DNA from 2 places in the Bradyrhizobium sp. UFLA05-109 genome. Region 2 is predicted to be linked to the other one. Evidence: riboswitches for the same ligand, from Rfam matches in the RefSeq annotation. Region 2 holds a riboswitch; the other holds the start of a gene.
What was found. Region 2 has a riboswitch for S-adenosylmethionine ahead of metX (homoserine O-acetyltransferase MetX). Riboswitches for the same ligand answer to the same signal wherever they lie in the genome.
Positions count from the first base shown of each region.

Region 1: linked by a shared signal. The riboswitch ahead of Q3C01_RS27900 (O-succinylhomoserine sulfhydrylase) and the one ahead of metX (homoserine O-acetyltransferase MetX) in region 2 are both predicted to bind S-adenosylmethionine.

Region 1 covers NZ_JBBIAR010000042.1:70,555-80,794, reverse strand. The annotation lists gene Q3C01_RS27910 (PAS domain-containing protein) at 1-197, opposite strand, end outside; gene Q3C01_RS27905 (2'-deoxycytidine 5'-triphosphate deaminase) at 308-1,414, opposite strand; SAM riboswitch at 1,524-1,603, shown strand; gene Q3C01_RS27900 (O-succinylhomoserine sulfhydrylase) at 1,678-2,865, shown strand; gene Q3C01_RS27895 (SGNH/GDSL hydrolase family protein) at 2,983-3,975, opposite strand; gene Q3C01_RS27890 (SGNH/GDSL hydrolase family protein) at 3,988-4,767, opposite strand; gene Q3C01_RS27885 (OpgC domain-containing protein) at 4,767-6,074, opposite strand; gene apaG (Co2+/Mg2+ efflux protein ApaG) at 6,253-6,648, shown strand; gene Q3C01_RS27875 (Hsp33 family molecular chaperone) at 6,773-7,780, opposite strand; gene argF (ornithine carbamoyltransferase) at 8,108-9,031, opposite strand; gene Q3C01_RS27865 (aspartate aminotransferase family protein) at 9,031-10,239, opposite strand.
Region 2 covers NZ_JBBIAR010000004.1:50,015-60,254, reverse strand. The annotation lists gene Q3C01_RS03715 (prephenate/arogenate dehydrogenase family protein) at 85-1,020, opposite strand; gene hisC (histidinol-phosphate transaminase) at 1,017-2,114, opposite strand; gene Q3C01_RS03705 (chorismate mutase) at 2,144-3,004, opposite strand; SAM riboswitch at 3,197-3,276, shown strand; gene metX (homoserine O-acetyltransferase MetX) at 3,367-4,566, shown strand; gene metW (methionine biosynthesis protein MetW) at 4,568-5,230, shown strand; gene Q3C01_RS03690 (alpha/beta fold hydrolase) at 5,285-6,151, opposite strand; gene Q3C01_RS03685 (TIGR02594 family protein) at 6,388-7,035, shown strand; gene Q3C01_RS03680 (hypothetical protein) at 7,147-7,785, shown strand; gene Q3C01_RS03675 (MOSC domain-containing protein) at 7,940-8,728, opposite strand; gene clpB (ATP-dependent chaperone ClpB) at 8,969-10,240, shown strand, end outside.

The DNA of each region.
Region 1 (10,240 bases), on a different contig from region 2:
CCCTTCCAATGCGCGGCGCGCAAATGCTCGGGTACGATCAGGTCGAGGTTCTGGCCGAGCGCTTCTTGTGCCGAGAAGCCGAACAGAGCGCTCGATGCGCGATTCCATCGAACGATCGTGCCCGCGCGATCCGAATAGATCAGCGCATCCGCGGCATCATCAAGGATTCTTGCGTCGAGTTCGGATTGATCTGTCATTTCGCCCTCCTTCACCGAGGAGCAGTCCGGATGGAGCGAAGCGTAATCCCGGACCCTGCTTGGCGAAAGCCCCGGATTTCGCTGCGTTCCATCCGGGCTACGAAATGCGGCTACACCCGAAAGTGCTTGGAGAGCTTCAGGCCCTGCGCCTGGTAGTTCGAGCCGATGCGCTGGCCGTACATGGCGTCGGGGCGCGCCAACATTTTTTCGTAGACGAGACGGCCGACGATCTGGCCGTGCTCGAGGATGAAGGGCACCTCGCGCGAGCGCACCTCGAGCACCGCGCGCGCCCCCTGCCCGCCCGCACCGGCGTAGCCGAAGCCGGGATCGAAGAACCCAGCATAGTGCACGCGGAATTCGCCGACCAGCGGATCGAACGGCACCATCTCCGCGGCATAGTCCGGCGGAACCTGCACCGCTTCCTTGGAGGCGAGGATGTAGAACTCACCGGGATCGAGGATGAGGCTGCCGTCGGGACGCGCCGAGATCGGCTCCCAGAAATCCTCGACCGCGTAGCCGGCACGGCGATCGACATCGACGACGCCGGTGTGGCGCTTGGCGCGATAACCGACGAAGCCGCCGCCCTTTTCGCCGGAGAGATCGACGGAGACGGCGACACCACCGGTGAGATCGGCCTCGTCAATGTCGACGAGGCGCTCGGTCGCATGAAGCGCCTCGAGCTGATCGATGTTGAGGATGGCATCGCCGGTGCGGAAGCGCACCTGCGAGAGCCGCGAGCCCTCGCTCACCAGTACCGGAAACGTTTTTGGGCTGATCTCGGCATAGAGCGGGCCGTGATAGCCCGCACCGATCATGTCGAAACGGCGGGTGCCGTCGGCGATCACGCGGGTGAAGACGTCGAGCCGCCCGGTCGAGCTTTTCGGATTGGCGGCCGCGACGATCTCCGGCGGCAGCGCGAGGCTCTCGAGCAGCGGCACGATGTAGACGCAATTGGTCTCCAGCACCGCGCCGTCGGTGAGGCTGAACTCATGCAGCTTCAGCTCGTCGATGCGTTCGGCGACAGTGGCGCCGGGCCCGGGCAGGAAGCTCGCGCGGACACGGTAAGCGATATCACCGAGGCGCAGATCGAGGCTCGCCGGCTGGATCTGGCTTTCGACGAAGTCGTAAGCAGGCAGGATGAGCCCGTCATCTGCCATCGCCGCGATCATGCGGTCGGGCAGGATACCATTGGCGTCGGCGGCGACCGTGAACGTCAACCGGTGGTCCTCATCTCGGGTCAAAACGCATCCAAAAATGCGTAAAACGAACCTTTTACCGCTATCCGATGCATGCCTTGACGAAAAGGCCATGGCGGAATATGAGCATGACTTATCCCGTGGTGATTTGAGCCGGCCGGCTTGCAGCCACGTTAAATAAATCGCTAAACAGGCCGGGGACCTCTGTGATCCCGGCCAGTGGAGATATCCAGGCCGGTTTTTTTGTGACCATTTTCGCATCAATGGTCATGTCGGAGGTACCTATGTCGAAGTCGCCCGCTACTTACCGTCCCGAAACCCGGCTGGTTCATTCCGGCACCCTGCGCTCGCAATATGGCGAGACGTCCGAGGCGCTGTTCCTCACACAGGGCTACGTCTACGCAAGCGCCGAGGAATGCGAGGCGCGGTTCAAGGGCGAGGATCCCGGCTTCATCTATTCGCGCTATTCCAACCCGACGATCGCGATGTTCGAGCAGCGCATGATCGAGCTCGAAGGCGCCGAAGCCGCCCGCTCGGCAGCAACCGGCATGGCCGCGGTGACGACCGCGATCCTCGCGCCCTTGAAGGCCGGCGATCACTTGGTGGCATCAAAGGCGCTGTTCGGCTCGTGTCTCTACGTGGTGCAGGATCTGTTGCCGCGCTACGGCATCGAGACCACGCTGGTCGATGGCCTCGATCTCGACCAGTGGCAGCGCGCGGTCAAGCCGAACACCAAGACGTTCTTCCTGGAGAGCCCGACCAATCCGACGCTCGACGTGCTCGACATTCCCGCCATTGCCGAGATCGCCCACAAGGGCGGCGCGCGACTCGTCGTCGACAATGTGTTCGCGACGCCGATCTGGCAGAGCCCGCTGGCACTCGGTGCCGACGTCGTCGTCTACTCCGCGACCAAGCACATCGACGGCCAGGGCCGGTGCCTCGGCGGCGTCATCCTGTCTTCGGAAGCGTTCATCGCCGAGCACGTCCATAATTTCATGCGCCAGACCGGGCCGTCGATCTCGCCATTCAACGCCTGGGTCCTGCTCAAGGGGCTGGAGACGCTCGGCGTGCGCGTGCGTGCGCAGACCGACACCGCGGCCCGCGTTGCCGAAGTGCTCGCGAGCCATCCGAAGATTTCGCGGCTGGTCTATCCCGGCCGCGCCGATCATCCACAAGCGGCCCTCGTGAAGAAGCAGATGCGCGGCGGCTCGACGCTGGTCGGCTTCGAGGTCAAGGGCGGCAAGCAGGCCGCCTTCCGCGTGCTCAATGCCTTGAAGCTCGCCAAGATTTCCAACAATCTCGGCGATGCCAAGAGCCTGGTGACGCATCCGGCGACCACGACGCACCAGCGCCTGAAGCCGGAAGACCGCGCCGCGCTCGGCATCAGCGAAGGTTTTATCCGCTTCTCCGCAGGGCTCGAGCATGCCGACGATCTGATCGAGGATCTCACCGCGGCGCTGGAGAAGGCGTAACCACGCACTCGAAATCGTAGGGTGGGTTAGCCGAGGGCGTAACCCACCTCTTTAGTTCTCCACTCGTCGAAAGAAGTGGTGGGTTACGCTTCGCTAACCCACCCTACGACAATGGAGCTACATCGGCCGGTAGGTCCGCACGTCCGCAGGCACGTTGACACCGAGCTTGATCTGGCCAACGGAACGGATGATGTCGTCGCCGAGGAGCTGCGCGAAGCACGCGTAGCCCCAATCATTCATGTGCAGGCCGTCGGAGATCACGAAACTCTCGACCGGAATGGCCTGCTTCTCGTGCCAGTCGCGCATCACCTCGAAGCGTGGGAAGATACCGACGTGGCGGAGTTCCGCGACGCGGCCGAGCAGCTTCACCATCTTGCCGGCGCTCTCGGGGCGCTCGGTGACGCGCGGCGAATACTGCGGATCGACCAGCACGATGTCGGCATCGCCAGCCGCCTGGATGCGCGTGATGCCGTCCTCGACGAGCTTGGCGGTGTCGCCCGGATCGAGGTTGCGCAGCACCGCATTGGTGCCGACCTGCCAGATCACGAGGTCCGGATGCACGTCGATCACCTCTTTCTGGAGGCGCTTCATCATCTCGGGCGCGTCCTCGCCGCCGACGCCGGCGTTGATGACGGTGATGTCGGCGGTCGGATATTGCCGGCGGAGCTGCGCGGCAAGCCGGTTCGGATAGTTGAAATCAGGCGAGCTCGCACCGAAGCCTGCCGTCGACGACGAACCGAACGCGACGATGACGACCGGCTTGCCCGCGACCAGCTTGCCCGCGACATGCGGCAGCGAGCCCATCGATTTCGCGCTGCCCCTCGGCGGCAGGCATGGCACACGGCCAAAGATGTCGCCGGCAGATTTGGCGACCTGCTTGACCTTGTCGATGGCCCGCGCGGTGAACCCGCGCTGTCCGGGAGATTCTTGCTGGCTGGTCGCGGTGGTCGTGGCCTGCGGCGCGGGGGCCGGACTAGCGGCCTGCGGGTCCGTTGGTGCGGCAGCCACGGCCTGCGCGTGGGCGGGTGACAACGCAATAGGCATCAGCAGCGCGGCCGCTATGGGCGCAGCCAGCCATGCCGTCAGGCCAAAAGGGCGGAAAGAACTCATTTACGCTAAACCTCAGTTTTGCTGCTGGGCCGGACCGAGATGGGCTGCATCGACGACGAACTGCGCCAGCGCCCGGCCAAGGCAATCATGGACCTGTTTCGCCAACTCCGGCCCGCGCGACGGATTGAACAGGTCAAACTGACCCTGATCATTCCATTGACGCATGATCGCGAAACGGTCGAACAGCGGGATGTCATGCTCCTGCGCCACCACGCGCATATTATCGAGATAGGGCGGCACCGAGATCATGGTTTCGGTCCGCGGGCTGTACTGCAAGTTCATCAATATAACGTCGGCCCCAGCGTTTTGCAGCGCAGTAACGCCATCCGTGACGGCACCGCGGAACTCATCGGGATCGATGGATCGAATAGCATCCACGGTCCCGGTCTGCCAGATGACCAAAGTAGGCCTTTTCGCCTCCATGAGCTTAACGAAGCCGGATGCGGCCTCTTCTGCCGTCTTCTTGCTCTGTAGTTCTACGGAGACATGCACCGATTCCGACGGCAGCTTCTCCTTCAGGACCGCCTGAAGCCGGGCCGGGTAAGAACTTTCTTCCGACGACGGGATGGTGGTCGACCGGCTGCCGATGACCAGGATTTCGAGGGGTTTTTCGCTGCTTACGGCCTCGGCGACCTTCGGCAGCTTGCTTTCGGTGGCGAGCAGGTAGGACGGCACCTCGCACGCCGCAGGTCCTGCGGGCGCTTGAGGCGCAGCATTATCCTCGGCGCGCGCGGAAGGCGCGGCAAGTGCACCGCATAGCAGGATCAGGCTCAGGAGAACCTTCGCCTTCATCAGCCCCCTCCCGCCAGATCGGCGTTGCCGGCGGCGTTTTTGGTTTTGGAACCGCTCTTGTCGGCCACCAGCTTGTACCACGAAATCACCCAGGCCATGGCCCACATGATCAGGATTCCGCAGAGACTAATCAGCGCATGCATGCCCGGACTGCCGGACACCTCGGCCAGGATGAAATGGCCGGCAAAGGCCAGGAACACGCCCAGACAGAAAATCTCCAGCGAGTGCTGGCCGCAGAGGATCAGCGGCCTCAGGAGGGGCGATTTCAGGCCCGGCCAGTCCCGCGGCAGGAAGCGCACGGTGAGCGCGGCCAGCGCCAGGAAATGCGTGAAGCGCAGTACGTCCAGATCGGTCTTGTCGATCGGATACATCCACTGCTCGATCCGCTTCGGCATGAAGTGGGAGAGCTGCGGCAGGTACCAGGTCAGCGTCACGTAGAACGCAGCCGCCAGATAGGCGATCGAAATCCACATCGTCACGGGTGATGCCAGGATCCGCGACATGCGCCGCGCACCTCCGAGCGCACACCAGGCCCCGAACACGAACAGCAATTGCCAGGCGAGCGGGTTGAAGGCCCAGAAGCCATTCGGATAGGCCGAAAGATAGAGATCGAACTCCCAGGTCACCACGTAGAGCACGACCGAGAGGCCGAGCGTGAGATCCGGCTTCCATTTCATCAGCCAGAGGATCAGCGGCAGCGCCAGCATCAGCACGATATAGAGCGGCAGCACGTCCATGTTGACGGGCCGGAAGCGCAGCAGCAGCGCCTGCACGATGGTGACGTCGGGCTGCTTGAGGAAATCCATGATGCCCATCTCTTCCGTGTAGAGCGGGTTCTCGAAGCTGGTCGCGACGTAGGAGATTTCCGCGAGGAAGATCGTGAACAGGAAGACGTGGGCGACATAGATCTGCCAGACCCGGCGCAGGATCCGCGCAGTGGCGATGACGAAGCCGTTTTCCAGCATCGCGCGGCCGTAGACGAAGGCCGCGGTGTAGCCGGAGATGAAGATGAAGATCTCGGTGGCGTCGCTGAAGCCGTAGTTGCGGATGGTGAACCAGGTCAGCAGGTTTGGCGGCAAGTGGTCGATGAAGATCAGCCACAACGCAAGCCCGCGAAAGAGATCGAGCCGAAGCTCACGCTCGCCGATGACGGGCAGCGTGATAGCAGGCGCCGCCGCGCGCGGCTTCGCCTCGACGGACTTCGACTTGGCGTCCAAGGACTTGGCATCCAAGGACTTAGCATCTAAGGCCTTGGCATCCGCGGTTCCGGCGATCGGCGATCCCGTCACTTGGTCGGCAATGGTCATCGGGCCAAAACCCTTGCGCAAATCGCAGCGTTTGAGGAGTGTACCGGGCCGGTGGCCTGCTCGCAAAGCGATCGGATCACATTGGGGTGTAACTACCGTGCCGATTCGGGCGGCACGATGTCGCTGACGCTGCGGGCCGCGATTGGTTCCCGGTGAGGTTTTCGTTATGATGGCAACCATGTACCGTGCCGTGACCCGCCAGATCGAAGTGACCGTCGAGCCGAACTTTGTCCCGGAGCAGTCGTCAGCCGAGCGCTCTCGCTACTTCTGGTCCTACACCATCGTGATCACCAACTCCGGCGACGAGACCGTGCAGCTCAAGACGCGGCACTGGATCATCACCGACGCGACAGGGCGGCAGCAGGAAGTCAAGGGCGAAGGCGTGATCGGCGAGCAGCCGATCCTCGCGCCCGGCGAGCGCTACGAATACACCTCGGGCGTCCCGCTCTCGACCGCCTCGGGCTTCATGACCGGCCGCTACCAGATGGTCAACGAAAGCGGCGAGCGTTTTGAGATCGACGTGCCGACGTTTTCGCTCGATAGCCCGGATGGCGGCAAGCGGGTGTTGAACTGAGGGGCGGCATGCTGCGGTAGGGTGGACAAAGGCGCGAAGCGCCGTGCCCAACACCTCTCCAATCATGTGATAGAAGTGGTGGGCACGCTTGGCTTTGCCCACCTTACGACTTCTGACCGCTTGGCTAGGCGTTCTCCACCCCCGCCTCGTGCGGCGTGAATTGATACACCGAGCTACAGAACTCGCAGGTCACGACGACCTTGTCGTCCTTGACCATCGCGGCGCGATCATCGGGCGAAAAGCTCTTCAGCATCGCCGCCACCGCATCGCGCGAGCAGGAGCATTCCGCTTTCAGACCCAGCGGATTGAACACGCGCACGCCGCGCTCGTGAAAAAGCCGGTACAACAGCCGCTCGCCCGAGAGATCGGGATCGATCAGCTCGACGTCCTCGACCGTACCGATCAGCGAGCGCGCTTCGACCCAGGCATCGTCCTCGGCGACGGTATGCGGCGAGGTGCCTTCGGGCGCGTCGCCGGGATGCATGTCGGCCTGTCGCGCGCGCTCCGGCGCCTTCGGCAAGAACTGCATCAACAGACCACCGGCGCGCCAGCGGTGCTTGCCGCCGTCGCTCGAGCGCCATTCCTCGCCGACGGCGAGGCGCACCTTGGTCGGGATCTGCTCGGAGCGCAGGAAGTATTCATGCGCCGCATCTTCCAGGCTGCCACCGTCAAGTGCGACGAGGCCCTGGTAGCGGCTCATGTCCGGGCCCTGATCGATCGTCATGGCGAGATGACCGCGACCAAGCAGCGAGCCGGAGTCCTTTGCCCCGCCGAGCCGCGAGGCATCGTAGCGGGCATAGGCGCGCAGGCGGTTGGGCGCCTTGAAGTCGACCACCAGGAATGACACCGGGCCGTCAGTCTGCGCCTGAAGGATGAAGCGGCCTTCGAATTTCAGCGCCGAGCCGAGCAGCGTCGTCAGCACGATGGCCTCGCCGAGCAGCTTGCCGACCGGCGCGGGGTAATCGTGCTTGGTGAGGATATCGTCGAGCGCAGGCCCGAGCCGGGTCAAGCGCCCGCGCACGTCGAGCGCATCGACCTCGAAGGGCAGCACGGCGTCGTCGACGGGAACGGAAGACGGCGCGCGAACCGGACTTTCGGGCCCGGCTTTGATGTCAGGGGATTGGGGGACCATGGCGCTCTATCTGGGGTCGGAGTGAACGAAATGAAAGGGGCGGCAAGGCGCTCCGTTTTTGATGCAGAATGGATCGTACACAGCACACCATATTCGGTGTCGTCCCGGCGCGCGCAAAGCGCGAGCCCGGGACCCATAACCACAGGATTGCGTTGTGGCGGAGATGACAACCCCGAGTCTTCGCTAAACTCCACCCTGTGGTTATGGGTCCCGGATCTGCGCTCCGCTTCGCTGCGCTTGTCCGGGACGACGACCGAAGATAGGGCAACGCCACGCTGCCATCATCACGGTTCTCTCATTGTCGTCCGCCAGGACGGCGATCCAAACCTATTTCACCGCGTCAAAGCACCAGGCCAAAATACCCTTCTGCGCGTGCAGACGGTTTTCAGCCTCGTCGAACACGACGGATTGCGGACCATCGATCACCTCGTCGGTGACCTCCTCGCCGCGATGGGCGGGCAGGCAGTGCATGAACAGCGCATCGGGCTTGGCGAGCGACATTAGCTGGGCGTTGACCTGGTAGGGCTTGAGCACGTTGTGGCGACGCTCGCCCTCCTTGTCGCCCATCGAGACCCAAGTGTCGGTGACGACGCAATCGGCGCCGCGCACCGCAGCTTCCGGATCGGTGCCCAGCATGATCGGAGCGCCCGTCGCCTTGACCCAGTCGCGCATCGCCTTTTTCGGCGCGAGCTCCGGCGGGGTCGCGACATTGAGGTTGAACTTGAAGCGCTCGGCGGCATGCGCCCAGGAGGCGAGAACGTTGTTGTCGTCGCCGGTCCAGGCCACTGTCTTGCCCTCGATCGGCCCGCGATGCTCCTCATAGGTCATGAGATCGGCCATCACCTGGCACGGATGCGAGCGCCGCGTCAGTCCGTTGATGACAGGCACTGTCGCGTTCGCCGCGAGCTCGAGCAGCGCATCGTGATTGAGGATGCGGATCATGATGGCATCGACATAGCGCGACAGCACGCGCGCGGTGTCGGCGATGGTCTCGCCGCGGCCGAGCTGCATCTCGGCGCCGGTGAGCATGATGGGCTCGCCTCCGAGCTGGCGCATGGCGACATCGAACGACACCCGCGTCCGCGTCGACGGCCGCTCGAAGATCATCGCCAGCGTCTTGCCTTCGAGCGGCTTGACCGGCTGATGCGCCTTCTGCTTTGCCTTCATGGCCGAGGAGGCGGCGAGCATGCTCTTGAGCTCCGACAGCGGCAGCTCGTTGATATCCAGAAAGTGCTTGGGCGTCTTGCTCATCAGCTTGCCGCCGGCGTCTTGAGAGTGGATTCAATCGCGGTGCAGGCGCGCTCGAGCCGCGCGATGCCCTCCTCGATTTCCGCCTCGGTGACGATCAAGGGCGGCAGGAAGCGCACCACATTGTCGCCGGCGCCGACGGTGAGCAGCTTTTCGTTGCGCAGCGCCGTGGCAAGATCGCCCGAAGGCACCACGGCCTTGAGGCCGATCAACAGCCCCTCGCCGCGCACTTCGCTGACGACATCCGGATGGCGGTCGATCACGGAGGCGAGCTTCTGCTTGAGCAGCAGCGACATCTTCTGCACGTGATCGAAGAAACCGGGCTTGAGCATGACGTCGAGCACGGCGTTCGCCGCGGACACGGCGAGCGGATTGCCGCCGAAAGTCGAGCCGTGCGAGCCGGGCGTCATGCCGGAGGCCGCCTCGGCGGTCGCAAGGCACGCGCCGATCGGAAAGCCGCCGCCGAGTGCTTTCGCAAGCGACATCACGTCGGGGGTTACGCCGAGGCGGCGATGTGCAAAGAGTTCGCCGGTGCGGCCCATGCCGGTCTGCACCTCGTCGAAGGCGAGCAACAGCCCATGCTCGTCACAGAGCTGGCGCAGCGCGCGATAGAATGCGGGAGGAGCAGAGCGCACGCCGCCCTCGCCCTGGATCGGCTCGATCAGGATGCCCGCAGTCTGTGGGCCGATCGCCTTCTTGACGGCTTCCAGATCGCCATGCGGCACCTGGTCGAACCCGTCCATCGGCGGACCAAAGCCTTCGAGATATTTTGCAGACCCCGTGGCAGCGAGCGTTGCCAGCGTGCGGCCGTGGAACGCGCCCTCGAAAGTGATCATGCGGTAGCGCTCGGGATGGCCCTTGGTGGCGTGATAGCGGCGCACCACCTTGATCACGCATTCCATCGCCTCAGCGCCGGAATTGCAGAAGAACACGAAGTCCGCAAAGCTCTCGTTGCAGAGCCTGACCGCGAGCTTCTCGCCATCCGGGCTCTGGAACAGGTTCGACATGTGCCAGAGCTTTGTCGCCTGCTCCTGCAGGGCCTTGACCAGATGCGGATGTGCGTGACCGAGCGCATTCACGGCGACACCCGATGTGAAATCGAGATAGCGCTCGCCACTGGTTGCGACCAGCCAGCAGCCTTCGCCGCGCTCGAAGCCGAGCTCGGCCCTGGCGAAAACGGGAAGCAGATGCGTCGCGGCGCTCTTGGTCATG
Region 2 (10,240 bases):
AAGCGTAATCCGGGACAGCGCCAGCCGTGATCGAGAGCCCCGGATTTCGCAGCGCTCCATCCGGACTACGCGCCGTTAAGATCCTTACTGCTTCGTCAGCGGTGGATGCGGGCGGCCGAAGTCAGGCGCCGCCGAATCCTGGCCGATCTCGACGATGCCGCGGCGGATGGCGCGGGTGCGGGTGAAGTGGTCGAACAGGGCTTCGCCATCGCCGCGGCGGATCGCACGCGTGAGTTTTGCGAGGTCCTCGTTGAAGGTGCCGAGCATCTCCAGCACGGCCTCCTTGTTGGCGAGGAACACGTCGCGCCACATCGTCGGATCGGACGCCGCGATACGCGTGAAATCGCGAAAACCGCCGGCTGAGAACTTGATCACCTCGGATTCCGTCACCTGTTGCAGTTCATCGGCGGTGCCGACGATGGTGTAGGCGATCAGATGCGGCAGATGGCTGGTGATCGCGAGCACGAGATCATGATGATCCGGTGTCATGATCTCGACCTTGGCGCCGAGCGCGGCCCAGAACGCGCGCAAGCGGTCGACGGCGGCCGCGTCGACGCCCTCCGGTGGCGTGAGGATGCACCAACGATTGATGAACAGCTCGGCAAAGCCGGAATCCGGGCCCGAATGCTCGGTGCCCGCAACGGGATGCGCGGGGACGAAATGAATGCCCTGCGGCAGATGCGGCGCCATGTCCCTGACGATCGCGCCCTTGACAGAGCCGACGTCGGAGATGATCGCGCCCGGCTTCAGATGTGCCGCGATCTCCTGCGCCACTGGTCCACAGGCGCCGACGGGAATGCAGAGGATGACGAGGTCGGCATCCCTGACGGCCTCGATATTGGTGGCGACCACGTGGTCGACGATGCCAAGCTCGGCGACGCGCGCACGCGTCTTCTCCGAGCGCGCAGTGGTGACGATCTCGGAAGCCAGGCCCTGGAGCTTCGCGGCGCGCGCGATCGAGCCGCCGATCAGGCCGAAGCCGATCAGTGCAACGCGCTGGAAGTGCGGAGCGACGCTCATTTGCCCCCCATGAAGTCGCGTAAGGCCCCGACCACGAGGCGGTTGGCTTCTTCGGTACCGATGGTCATGCGCAGTGAATGGGGCAGGCCGTAATTCTTCAGTGCGCGCAGCACCAGTCCCCGTTTGGTCAGGAAGGCGTCGGCCTCATCGGAGGTCTTGCCCTTCTCGGCCGGAAAATGAATCAGCACGAAGTTGGCAACGCTCGGCGTCAGCTTCAGCCCGAGCTTGCCGATCTCCTCGGTCAGCCAGTTGCGCCAGGTCTCGGTGAACTGCTTCGACATCTGCTGATGCGCGGTGTCCTCGATCGCGGCGACCGCGGCATACATCGCCGGCGTTGAGACGTTGAACGGACCGCGGATGCGGTTGACGGCGTCGATGATATGCGCAGGACCGAACATCCAGCCGATGCGCAGCGCGGCGAGGCCGTGGATCTTGGAGAAGGTGTGGGTCACGACCGTGTTCTCGGTGGTCGCGACCAGTTCGATCCCCATTTCGTAGTCGTTGCGAGACACGTAGTCGCAATAGGCGGCGTCGAGCACGAGCAGCACGTGCGACGGCAGGCCGGCGCGCAGGCGCTTGACCTCGTCGAAGGGCAGATAGGTGCCGGTCGGGTTGTTGGGGTTGGCGAGCCAGACGAGCTTGGTGCGCGGCGTCACTGCCTTCAGAATGGCATCGACGTCGGCGGTGAAGCTCGCCTCCGCCGCCACGACGTTCTTCGCGCCGTTCGCCATGGTGGCGATCGGGTAGACCAGGAAGCCGTGGGTGGTCGAGATCGCTTCATCGCCCTGGCTGAGATAGGTGTGCGCGAGCAGATTGAGGATCTCGTCCGAGCCGGCGCCGCAGATGATGCGGTCTGGATCGAGCCCATAGGCGCGGCCGATCGCTTCGCGCAGCACGCGCGAGGTGCCTTCCGGATAGTCTTCCAGATGCGTCGCCACACGTGTGAAGGCCTCGATCGCCTTCGGCGAGGGCCCGAACGGCGTCTCGTTCGCCGACAGCTTGAACACCTTGCGGCCCGGCTCCGGCACCGGGCTCTTGCCGGGCGTGTAGGGCGCAATATCGAGAATGCCGGGATTCGGCACGGGGCGGGACATCGTCTACTCCGGAAAGGATGCGGGGCGGCTCAAGCCTTCACATCGGATTTGGCCGACCCGTTCGGAGGCACCGTATAGCGCGTTGCGTGGCCGCCGACGAGAGCCGACGAGCGGACCGAGGCGCCGGCCCGGATCAGGGCCATTTTGATCTTCTCGAAGCCGATGCCGGTCTCCGACACCAGCAGCGCAGCGCCGTCGAAGGCGGTATCGGGCACCGCGACGATGTCAGCGAGCGGCGCCAGCGCCCTCGCGGTGTCGGCGTTCCAGCCGGACACGCGCACGCTCCAGGTCTGGACCTCCGTGACCATGGCGTCGTCGGCGACCCGCGAGATCACGAAGACGGGCAGCGCAGCCGGATGGTCGGCGCGCTCGAGGAACGGCAGCCGCGCGATGATTTTTGGCGCGCCCTCGGCCTCGAGTTCGCTCCACCATGGCGTGCGGCTCGAGATCGCCGAGACCAGAGCCAAATCACCCTTCGATTTCGCCAGCGCCTCGACGGCGGCCTGCGCGCTGAAATGCGGCACATAGGGTGTGGTGAAGCCGAAATGGAATCGCGCCGAATCCCGCATCGCGGACTCGCCGACCGAGACGTCGGCATGCACCGAGAACGGCGCCTGTACATAAGTGAAGGTCGAGATGATGACGCGCCAGATGCTCTCGATGGTGTCGAGCGGCAGGATGCCGCGATGGCGCTCGACGAGGCGGCGCATCATGCTGGCCTCGCGCGCCGGCCGGAAAGCCGAGCCGACCTCCTGCGTTTGCTTCGCCTGGATCAGGCGGTCGATGATGTCGCCGCGCTGCATCAAGAGGCGATGCACTTCCTCGTCGATCGCATCGATCTCCTTGCGCAATTCCTGGAGCGATGGTGGCGCGGGCGGACGTTGGGACATATCTGCCAGGGGCTGTTGAGAGGTTTTCAAAAGCGGATCGGCCGAGGCGGACCTGCTGCATCAAAGGGACTGATTAGGCAGGATGGGCGCCGAAAGCAAAGAGAAATCACGGTTCTTTCGCCTGACTTCGCAAGGCCCCCTTTGGTTAATCGGTGCCTCGGCTTGACGAAAAGCGCTCCAGCAACTAGTTTTTGCTTGTTCCGTGGTCATTTGAGCCGGCCGGCTTGCAGCCACGTTAAAAAACTCGCTAAACAGGCCGGGGACGCATCCGATCCCGGCCGAACCTATCGTTCAGGCCGGGTTTTTCATGGCCTGATGTCAGCGGTGGCTTGAGGGCCGCCGCCAACGAGGTCGATGGTCAGATGGTTGGCGTCACGTCAGTACCGAGCCCCGCGATCGCCGAAGAGCGCTCGCATGAGGCGGATCATCCGAGTTCGCAGGTTGCGTATTTCGGCGCCGAGCAACCGTTGCCCCTCGATTGCGGCATCGACCTCAGCCCGTTCCAGATCGCCTATCAGACTTATGGCGAGCTCAATGCCGAGCGTTCCAACGCCGTGCTGATCTGCCATGCGCTGACCGGCGACCAGCATGTCGCGAATGTCCACCCCGTCACCGGCAAGCCCGGATGGTGGGAGACCCTGGTCGGGCCCGGCCGGCCGCTCGACCCCGGCCAGTACTTCATCATCTGCGCCAACGTCATCGGCGGCTGCATGGGCTCGACCGGACCTGCCTCGCTCAATCCAGCGACGGGCAAGGTGTGGGGCCTGGATTTTCCCATCATCACCATCCCCGACATGGTGCGCGCGCAGGCGATGCTGATCGATCGCCTCGGCATCGACACGCTGTTTGCGGTGGTCGGAGGCTCGATGGGCGGCATGCAGGTGCTGCAATGGACCGCGGCCTATCCTGAGCGCGTGTTCTCCGCGCTCGCGATCGCCTGCTCGACGCGGCACTCCGCGCAGAACATCGCCTTCCACGAGCTCGGCCGCCAGGCCGTCATGGCCGATCCCGACTGGCACAACGGGCGCTATACCGATCACGGCATCCATCCGCATCGCGGGCTCGCGGTGGCACGGATGGCTGCGCACATCACGTACCTTTCGGACGCAGCGCTGCATCGTAAATTCGGCCGGCGCATGCAGGACCGTGAGCTACCGACATTCTCGTTCGATGCGGATTTCCAGGTCGAGAGCTATCTGCGCTACCAGGGCTCGTCTTTCGTCGAGCGGTTCGATGCCAACAGCTATCTCTACCTGACGCGCGCGATGGACTATTTCGACATCGCCGGCGACCATGATGGCGTGCTGGCGAAGGCGTTTGCCGGCGTCAAGACGCGCTTCTGCGTGGTGTCGTTCACCAGCGACTGGCTGTTCCCGACCTCGGAATCGCGCGCGCTGGTGCACGCGCTCAACGCGTCGAGCGCGCGGGTGTCGTTCGCCGAGATCGAAACCGATCGCGGCCATGACGCCTTCCTGCTCGACGTCCCCGAATTCTTCGATATCTCCCGCGCCTTCCTGCAATCCGCGGGCAAGGCGCGCGGCATCAACGGCAAGGGCGGCTGAAATGTCTGTACAGGAAGTGCTGCCGCTCGGTGGCCTTGCGACCGAACAATCCGGCCAGTTTCGCGCCGATCATTTGCTGGTTGCGGAGATGGTCAAGCGCGGCTCGAAGGTGCTCGACGTGGGCTGTGGCGACGGCGATCTGCTGCAACTCCTGGAAAACCGCGGCATCGACGGCCGCGGCATCGAGCTGTCGCGCGAGGGTGTCAACCGCTGCGTCGCCAAGGGGCTCGCGGTGGTGCAGGGCGACGCCGACACCGACCTCATCAACTATCCCGACGACGCCTTCGACTATGTGATCCTGTCGCAGACGCTTCAGGCGACGCGGCAGCCGAGGGTGGTGCTGGAAAATCTTCTGCGCATCGGCCACCGCGCCATCGTGTCGTTCCCGAACTTCGGCTACTGGAAGATGCGCTTGCAGCTCCTGATCGGCGGCCACATGCCGCGCACGGAGAACCTGCCGGCGACCTGGTACGACACCGCCAACATCCATTTCTGCACCATCAAGGACTTCGTCCAGCTCTGCGACGAGATCGGCGTGAAGATGGAGCGCGCCGAAGCGCTCGATCTCTACGGCCGTCCGCTGCGGCTGCGATTGCCCTGGTGGGTGTGGAATCTGTTCGGCGAGCAGGGCGTATTTCTGCTGAGCCGCGGCGGCGGGAAGTGACACCTCTGGTGTCATTCCGGGTTCGCTCGTCGAGCGCCCCGGAACGACAGCAAACTAATTAGCAGCCACCGACCTCAGATCGCGTACTGGCCAACGCCCGGCTTCCACCAGCGCGACGAACCGCTCCACCGTTTCGTTGAACAGCGCGGGCTCTTCGAGATTGAGCACGTGGCCGGACTTCGGGAACATTGCAAGTCCCGCCGCCGGCAGATGCTTCTTCAGGAACAGGCTCGGCCCGATGCAGGGATCGTCCTCGTCGCCGCAGATAATCAGCGCGGGCGTAGCGACGGCTCTGATCGCATCTGTCATCGTGTAGATCGAGGGGCGGCCGCCCTGGAAGCCGCGCATGGTGTTGGCCGAGCCCCTGGAATCGTGCCGCGCGAGTGCGGCATAGAAATCGGCGTGTCCGCGCGGGTCCTTGACCAGGAAGGGAATCCGGCTCGGCGCCTCGCGCGTGGCTTTCGCAACGTCCACGGAGCCGAGCGTTTCGAACTGCTCGGCGTTGGCGCGGCACTGCTGGCGCCAGGCTTCGAGATTGTCGAGCTCCGAGCCTGAACCGACGCCGGCCAGCGTCATCGATAGCGCGCGCTGTGGCGCATTGAGGCCGATCTGGAGCGAGGAATAGGCGCCCATCGAGAGGCCGACGAGATGTGCGCGATCGATCGAAAGATGATCGAGCACCGCGAGTGCATCGGTGTAGAAGTGCTTGTAGGTGTAGACCTCGGCCGACGCGGGCACGTCCGACGGCGTATAGCCGCGCGCCGAATAGCTGATGCAGCGATGGCCGCGCGAGAAGTAGCGCATCTGCGGCTCCCAATTGGTGCAGTCGGCCGCGAATTCGTGCAGGAAGATGATTGGTGTGCCGTGGCCCGCTTCCTCGAAATAGATGCGGACATCGTCCCTGGTCGTGGCGTGGGGCATTAACCGTTTCCCTCTTTCTGAGCCGTCGCGTTAAGCATCGCAGTTAATGCTGTGGGCAGCAATGCGGCAGCATCAGACCAGCATCGACACAGGATCATCGCATAAATTCCCTGAAGCGAATTTCTGCTATGCAGCATTGTGCCTTGCTCTCGCCACATCTCGACTTTCATACGACCCGCGGATGTCGGCCGCCGCACCGGCCGACGGTGATTGGGGGTGTCAACGAAGGATGAAGAATGTTTGAGTTGTTTGCGTTCGGCCGGCTGCGTCACGTCATCGCGCTGGCTCTCTTCTCCGCGGCGTTCGCCGCATCTATCTCTCCAGCATCGGCACGGTCTCATCGTCACAGCGCAGAGCGGCACGCTCACGTGCATCACGCCGCGCACCATGCGGGCAGGCATCATCACTATCGCCACGCAGGCTCATCGCGCTTCGAGCGCGGCGCCGCGCAATTGCAGGCGAACGGCTTCATGGATACGCAGGCCAGCTATGATCAGAGCGCCAATGCCGCGGCCGTGGCGGGCGGCTTTGGCAGTGGCTCGGGCCTCGTCTCGGAAGCGCGCCGCTATCTCGGTGGCAATCCGACCGGACGCGGCAGCCTATGGTGTGCGCGTTTCATGAACATGGTGCTCCAGCACACCGGCCACCAGGGCACCGGCTCCGACATGGCGAACTCGTTCGCGCATTACGGAACGCGTGTCTCCGGTCCGCAGGTCGGCGCGATTGCGGTCATGTCGCGCGGTCGCCGCGGCGGCCATGTCGGCATCATCACCGGCATCGACGCCAAGGGCAATCCGATCATGATCTCCGGCAACAACGGCAATCGCGTCCGCGAGGCACCGATCTCGCGCGGGCGGATCTATGCGTACGTGATGCCGAACTGATCGATCGTTCCCGCACATTGCGAACCTGTCGTCGGGCTCGTGCGACCTTAAGGAGGCGCGGGCTCGGCGGTTAGCGCCATTTGCCCTGCGGATCATGGGGGGTGCGGCAGGATGACGTTCGAGAGAGTGACGCGGGCCGTCTTCGACGAGCTTCTGGCGAACAATGGATCGGAAAGATTTCGGCGGGAGCTCGCCCGTTACGATCTGGAGTCCGACCCACCTGCGCGGGACGATTGTGCCGTGCTTCGCGGGCCGCTCGCAGCATCCGACTTCGTCGACGTGCCGGCCTTCAACACGTTGGTGATGGGCGATCTGACCGTCGACGGCCTCATCGATCTAGGGAGCGCAGGTGCGTTTGATGAAGGCGGGGTGTTCGTCGTGCTCGGCAATGTCGCCAGCACGGTGTTTTCGACGGGTTTTGCCAAGGGGACGTTCATCGACGGCAATCTCGAAGCCGACTCGTTGATCCTGAACGCCTACGATGACTCCGCGTTGGTGGTGAGGGGAAATCTGCGGACCTATTTCTTCTACGGCCGGGACATCTGGGCAGAGGTCGGCGGCAAGGCCGAGATGCACTATGGCGACGGCTACTGCCTGCCGATCGGCTATACCAGTGCCGGTGCTGAGGCGATCGAACCGTTGCATGATCGCGCGACGTCGCTACGCCGGCTCAATCTCGACAGCACGGACTATATCGAGCCTCACCGTTTTCTGGACCTGATCAGAAGCGGTCGACCGATTTTCAAGTAAGACAAGCAAAACTTCGTTCGTCATTGCGACAAGCGTAGTTGTAGGGTGGGCATAGGCGCGATAGGGCCGTGCCCACCACTTTTCGCAACAGCGGCAGAATGGTGGGCGCGCTTCGCTTTGCCCACCCTACGACAGTCACACCAGCTACGACAGTTCACACCAGCTTCGGCTCTTCCATCACAATCTTGTCGCCGACGCCGATATCGCCGTCCGCGATGACCTCGGCGTAGATGCCGCAATCCATGTGGCCGAGATGGCGCGACAGCGTCGGCGGGATTTCGAGATCGCGTTCCGCGGTCTCGGGATCGACATTGGTCGCCGCGCAGCGCTTGATGCGCTTGACCACCTTGAGCCGCGCATTGCCGATCGCCAGTGTGCGGCCGAGGAGGTCGAGCTCGGACCAGGCCGGCCAGCCCTGAACGTAGAGGTTGCCGCGGAAGCGCAGGGGATGGACGGCAAGGCCGCCCAGCATCTCCTCGATTGCACGCACACTGCCGAGATTGATGATGGAGACGACCTTGCTGGCGACATCCGAAAAGCTGTGATCGCGCCCCGACAAGACTTTTGGCGGTCCGCGCAACTCGCTCTGGAAATTGCCGGTGAAGTAGGTCTCGATGGCAGCTCGCCCGCTTGCCGTCTCCAGGTCGCCGCTGGCGACGACCTCGCCGTCCTTGCGGATGGTCAGAAGATTGGTCGCGTCCTCGAACCGGCTGTTGAGGCCGGCTAGCCGCTCATTGCGCATCAGCATCAGGAACTGGGTCTTGGGCATCCATTGCGGCGCCTCCGGATCGAACCCGCTCGGGCCGTTCTCGATGGCATAGCGGCGGTCGGCGGGGAGGGTCTGCCCGACCCGCAACGCAACGCGAGGCAGGGGCTCTGGCGTGAGGCCTTTGACCGGATAGCGGTAAAGGCAGGTGATCTCGGCAGTCGGGCTGGTCATCATGGCGCTAGTTAAGGGATTCCACCCGCCGGCGCAAAGCCGGCCATTTGGCGCACGAATTTGTGAAGAAGCCTCTTCCGTTCCCGTGACTTGGTTCCCACATCTGCGTCAGGCCGGCGCCAGCGTCGGCTGCTAACGACCGTTTGCTGCTTGAGGAACGTCAATGCGGCGAGCGGAAACCCAATGAAGATGCCATTTGGAGTGCCTTAGAGGGCTCCAGGGGCAGGCCGAGGGAAAGACAAAATGAACATTGAAAAATACACCGAACGCTCCAGGGGCTTCGTCCAGTCCGCGCAGTCGCTCGCAATGCGCGAGGGGCACCAGCAGTTTTCTACACTCCATCTCCTGAAAGTCCTCCTTGACGACAATGAGGGCCTCGCTGCCGGTCTGATCGACCGTGCCGGCGGCAATTCCCGCGCGATTTTGAAGGCGACCGAGGACGCCCTGAACAAGGTGCCGAAGGTCAGCGGCGGTGGCGCCGGGCAGATCTATCTGGCGCCCGAGCTCGCGCGCACCTTTGACGCTGCCGAAAAGGCCGGCGAGAAGGCCGGCGACAGTTTCGTCACGGTCGAGCGCCTGCTGCTCGGGCTCGCGCTCGAAAAGAGCAGCGAAGCCGGCACGATCCTCAGCAAGGGCGGCGTCACCCCGCAAAACCTCAATGCGGCGATCGAGGCGCTGCGCAAGGGCCGCACGGCCGATAGCGCAACCGCCGAGAACGCCTACGACGCGCTGAAGAAATACGCCCGCGATCTCACGCAGGCCGCGCGCGACGGTAAGCTCGATCCGGTGATCGGTCGCGACGAGGAGATCCGCCGCACCATCCAGGTGCTCTCCCGCCGTACGAAGAACAATCCCGTGCTGATCGGCGAACCCGGCGTCGGCAAGACCGCCATTGTCGAGGGACTGGCGCTGCGCATCGTCAATGGCGACGTGCCGGAAAGCCTCAAGGACAAGAAGCTGCTCTCGCTCGACCTCGGCGCACTGATCGCCGGCGCAAAATACCGCGGCGAGTTCGAGGAGCGGCTGAAGGCCGTGCTCCAGGAGGTCACCGCGACCGAAGGCACCTTCATCCTGTTCATCGACGAGATGCACACGCTGATCGGTGCCGGCAAGGCCGACGGCGCGATGGACGCGTCGAACCTGCTCAAGCCCGCGCTTGCCCGCGGCGAATTGCACTGCATCGGCGCGACCACGCTCGATGAGTATCAGAAGCACGTCGAGAAGGACGCGGCGCTGGCCCGGCGCTTCCAGCCGATCTTCGTCAGCGAGCCATCGGTCGAGGACACCATCTCGATCCTGCGCGGGCTGAAGGACAAGTACGAGCAGCACCACGGCGTGCGGATCACCGATTCCGCGCTGGTGGCGGCGACGACGCTGTCCAACCGCTACATCACCGATCGCTTCCTGCCGGACAAGGCGATCGACCTCATGGACGAGGCCGCCGCACGGCTGAAGATGCAGGTCGATTCCAAGCCCGAGGAGCTGGATTCGCTGGATCGCGAGATCATCCGGCTC